2 regions of the Leptotrichia wadei genome follow, and region 2 is predicted to be linked to the other one. Evidence: riboswitches for the same ligand, from Rfam matches in the RefSeq annotation. Region 2 holds a riboswitch; the other holds the start of a gene.
What was found. A riboswitch is a leader RNA that binds a small molecule or an ion and turns the genes downstream of it on or off. The one in region 2 is predicted to bind thiamine pyrophosphate.
Positions count from the first base shown of each region.

Region 1: it holds a riboswitch for thiamine pyrophosphate, as region 2 does, so the genes downstream of both, FVE73_RS05805 (thiamine-binding protein) here and thiD (bifunctional hydroxymethylpyrimidine kinase/phosphomethylpyrimidine kinase) in region 2, are expected to answer to the same signal.

Region 1 covers NZ_AP019829.2:1,248,142-1,250,547, reverse strand. Annotated here, with positions in the region: gene FVE73_RS05810 (hypothetical protein) at 756-1,298, shown strand; TPP riboswitch at 1,318-1,408, shown strand; gene FVE73_RS05805 (thiamine-binding protein) at 1,582-1,893, shown strand; gene FVE73_RS05800 (ABC transporter permease) at 1,865-2,406, shown strand, end outside.
Region 2 covers NZ_AP019829.2:1,530,203-1,532,608, reverse strand. Annotated here, with positions in the region: gene thiE (thiamine phosphate synthase) at 1-245, opposite strand, end outside; gene thiD (bifunctional hydroxymethylpyrimidine kinase/phosphomethylpyrimidine kinase) at 262-1,095, opposite strand; TPP riboswitch at 1,152-1,257, opposite strand; gene FVE73_RS07165 (tetratricopeptide repeat protein) at 1,454-2,284, shown strand; gene FVE73_RS07160 (DUF4037 domain-containing protein) at 2,306-2,406, shown strand, end outside.

The DNA of each region.
Region 1 (2,406 bases), 280 kb from region 2:
TTTTTTATTATACAAACTAAATTTATTTATAATGAATTTTTTAGATTAAATAGACGATACTATATAAAAAAAGTAGTTATTATTTTTAAGATATTTTAATTGTATTGTATATTATTTTTAGGCTATTTGTCAAGTACGGGATTGAAAAAAGTTCGATACCCTTAAGAGATTCTAAGCTGAATAAGCTTTTTCAGGTTATCGAATTTTTTTATCCTATAAGACAACCTTTTTATTGCTTCTATCTTGTTATTTTTTCCTTCAAAAAAGCTTTCCTTTTTCCAGTTTGATAACTTCATACATTCCTTTGTTTCTAATTATAAGCTCATCTGTAAGCTCTTCCAGTTTATAGTCATATCCTTTATTCCTTCCGCCATATTTACTGAATTTAAATCCAATAGAAAAAGTATGGGCTTAGCCTTAAGAAGAAATTAAAAGAGATAGCCCATAATTTTAATACACTTCAGGAAGCAGTTACTTCTGTTTTATTTTAAATTTGTTGTATTTTATTATACAATCTATCTTTATAAAAAATTAAGAATATTTAAAATTAACTATTTTTTCTACAATTGAAGTTTTTGGAAAATAATTTAATGAAAAAATAAATTTTGAAAATATGAAAAAATAGGGTATAATTATTAATAATAAACTTTTTGGAGGAAAAATGAAAAAAATAAAATTATTACTTCTAATTTCAGTTTCAACAATGATTTTTACATCTTGTGGAAATAAATATAGCATAGAAAATTTGAAAAAAAATGATAAATTGCTATAAAGAAACAGTTTTAAAATGTAAAGAAAAGCGAGATGAAAAAATTTGTAAGAATGTAGAGCAGGCACAAAATGAATTGGCACAAGAATGGTGGAGTAAAATGAAGCCTGAAATTTCTAAAAAAGTTGACAAAATTTCAAAGGATGCGATGGCAGGAGATGCAAGCTCAAGTATGGAAAATGTACCTGAAAAACTTTGGGAATGGGAAGCTAAACATCTTTCTACAACCTCGCAAAAGGCAAAAGAAATGACATTACAGCTATTAAAAGATGTTACACAAAATATGAAATTTGAAAAATATGAATATGATTTGGAAAATGTAAAGACAGGACAGACAAGTGCTGGAAGAAATTATGCTATTATACCTGCAAAAAGTATAATTTTGGCTCAAGGTCAAAAGTTAGAATTAAATCAAAAAACTTTGGTATTTGAAGATAAAAATAAATGGTATTTAGTAAATATTGATGACAAAACAAAAATTATTCTAAAAGAATTATATTCAGATCTTGCAGATGTGAAAACAGAATAACAGTAGAAAAATGAAAAATGAAAGAATACTGGGGAGCAATTTTGCTGAGAATTAAACCCATATAACCTGATACAGGTAATACTGTCGGAGGGAGTATTTTATATAAAACTAAGAAATAATTTTAAAGTTATTTTGCATATCTCTTTAAATTATTTTAGAAAATTTATAGAAATATAGAATCTCCTTGTGATAAGGGGATTTTTTGTTTGAAAAAATTTTAACTAAAAATTATTAAATGAAAATTTATTATAAAATATAAAGTTAAAGAAAGGGATGATAAATTATGGAAAAAAAAGAAATCAATGCAAGTGTTGCAATTCAAGTGCTACCTAATGTTGTGGGAAGTGATGAAGTTGTAAGGGTTGTTGATGAAGTTATTGAATTTATTAAAAGTAAAGGGCTGAAAATAAATGTTGCTCCATTTGAGACGACGATAGAAGGGGATTTTGACGAGCTTATGGAAATTGTTAAGGAATGTCAAGTTGTGGCTGTGAAGGCAGGGGCTGAGGGTGTAATGTCGTATGTAAAAATAAATTATAAACCGAAAGGAGATATTTTAAAGATTGATGAAAAAATTTCAAAATATAACAGATAAAATTGCATCAAGTATTATTATTGCTGTATTACTGATGATTTGGCAAATTTTGTCAATGGTGAATATTATTCCAAAATTTATGCTGCCATCGCCATTTGAAGTTGTAAAAGCGTTTGTTTCAGATTTCCCGTTGCTTATGAAGCATACAGAAGTTACTCTTGTTGAGGCATTTTTAGGACTTGGATTGGGAATAATTCTGGGATTTGTTGTGGCGGTTATTATGGATAGGTTTGAATATGCCTATAAAATGATTTATCCTGTTCTGGTTATAACGCAGACGATACCGACAGTTGCTATTGCACCGCTTTTAGTGCTCTGGATGGGATATGGAATATTGCCTAAAATTATGCTTATTTTACTGACTTCATTCTTTCCGATTACGATTGGGCTGCTGGATGGATTTCGCTCGGTTGACAGAGATATGTTAAATTTGCTGAAAACAATGGGGGCGACATCATTTCAGAATTTTATTCACTTGAAGCTGCCGAGTTCGCTTGGATATTTTTTTGCAGG
Region 2 (2,406 bases):
TCTGCCTCAACAGCCTGTGCTATGTCCAATCTGTCATTTATAATGAATAATGCTCCATAATTTTTGCAGATTTTTTTTACTTTTAATGCCTTTTCATAAAAGTCTTTTGTAGAGCTGTTTTTTTCTCTTAACTGAACTATTTTTATTCCACCTTTGATACTTTCTTCTATACATTTATAAAAATCTTTTCCATTACAAGCTTTTTCATCAGTAACTAAATAAATTTTACAGTCTTTTAAATCCATATATTCCCCTTAATAATTAATAAAGTTTTTCTATATCAATATTTTTGTATATTTCTCCCATTTGATTTATTGTTCCAGCTATTTCTCCAAAATTTACTGAATTTCTTATTGAACATAAGACAAAATTCTTAGCTTTCTTAACTGAGTCCAGCATAGAATAGCCCTTAGCTAAATTAGAAGCAATAGCTGAAGATAAACTGCAACCAGTCCCATGAGTATTGTTGCTAGAAATTTTTTCTCCTTTTAAAACATATACTTTTTCTTTATTTATAAGAATATCCACTGCACTATTTGAAAGATGTCCCCCTTTAACAAGAATCCATTTTTTAGTAAAATCTGCAATTATCTTTCCATAAGTTTTCATTTTTTCTATGCTATTTATGTCCTCAATATTTTCATTTTTTAAAATTATTTTTACTATTTCTTTTGTTTCATCTAAATTAGGTGTAATTATATCCGCCAGTTTAAATAATTTATTTACTAAAAAGTCTTTTGTTTCATCTTTTATTAAAGAATTTCCGCTTGTCGCAATCATCACAGGATCAAGAACTATATTTTCTGCTTTATATTTCAATAAAGATTCATATATTATTTCCCCGTTTTCTTTAGTATTTATCATTCCAATTTTTATGGCAGAAACTTTTATAGTATCTAATATTGCTTCTATCTGACTTTTTAACATCTCTATTGAGACATTTTCTATCATCTTTACTTTCTGCGGGTTCTGTGCAGTTAAACTTGTAATAACCGTCATTCCATAAACTTCATTTGCAACAAAAGTTTTCAAGTCAGCTTGTATTCCCGCTCCTGCACTGCAATCTGAACCTGCTATTGACAATACATTTTTCATATTTTCCTCCAAATACAAAAAAAGTATATACCTAATTTGTATATACTTTGTAATCTAAAATAAACTTTCTTACTTCCTACGTTGGCATTATCCAAATCAGGTCAAAAGGTCAAGGCTCACATCCTTTTCTCAGTCAATTTATTGACTCCCTTGTAACTAGTTTTATTATTTAATTTTATTATATTTTATTCACACTTAATATAATAGCATATATTTAATTTTTATACAATAGATTCAAAAAATTATTTTTTATATTGTTGCAGAATATAATTTTGTATGGTAAAATTTTATTAAATAATAAATTTAAAAATGAAATATATTCAAATAAAAAAGAATTAGTGAAAGGAAGAAATCTAAAATGTTAAACGAATTTGAAAAGAAAATTAGAATAAATGAATTGACAAATTTGAGAAAAGAACTTATGCAGCAGGGAAATGTTGTGGAGGAAGTTAAAGTTTTAAAGGAATTAGCAGAACTTACGGAAAATGTTTTTGGGGATGAAAGTGACGAGAATATTAAAATTTTGAATGAAGTCGGGGGAACACTTAAATATGTCGGGGAGTTTGATACAGCCAAAGATGCTTTGCTGAAAGCACAAGGATTTATTGAGAAAAAGTATGGGAAAGACAGTATTCCATATGCGACTTGCAGCCTAAACTTGGCGGAAGTTTACAGATTTATGAAAAAATACGATAAAACAGAAGATATTTATCTTAATACGATGAAAATTTATGAAGCTAATAATCTTCAAAATGATTATGTCTATGCAAGTGTATGTAACAATTTGGCTTTATTTTATCAAGAACTTGGGCGATTTGAAGAAGCGATTGAGCTGCAGGAAAAAAGTCTGAAAGTACTGGAAAAAGTTGGAGAAAATCCTATTCAGTATGCAATTACGCTAAGTAATTTAGTACAGCCTTATTTAAAAGTAAAAAATATCGAAAAAGCTGAAGAATATTTACAAAAATCATTAAAATTAATTGAAAAGGAAGTTGGAAAATCTCACAATTTATATGCGGCAGTTTTGAATAATATGGCAACTTTTTATTTTGAAGAGAATGAATACGAAAAAGCATTGGAATTATTCGAGGAAAGTGCCGAAATCTGTGAAAAAACATTTGGAAAGGAAAGTAATAATTATAAAAATATTTTGGAAAATATTGAAATTGTAAAAGAAAAAATGGTTTAGATTTTTTTAGAAGGAGAAAAAATGGATTCAAATAAAATAAAAGGACTGGAACTTTCAAAAAAATATTTTGAAGAAATTTATCTGCCAGTTATAAAAAGTGAGTTTCCAGAAGTTTTTGAAAA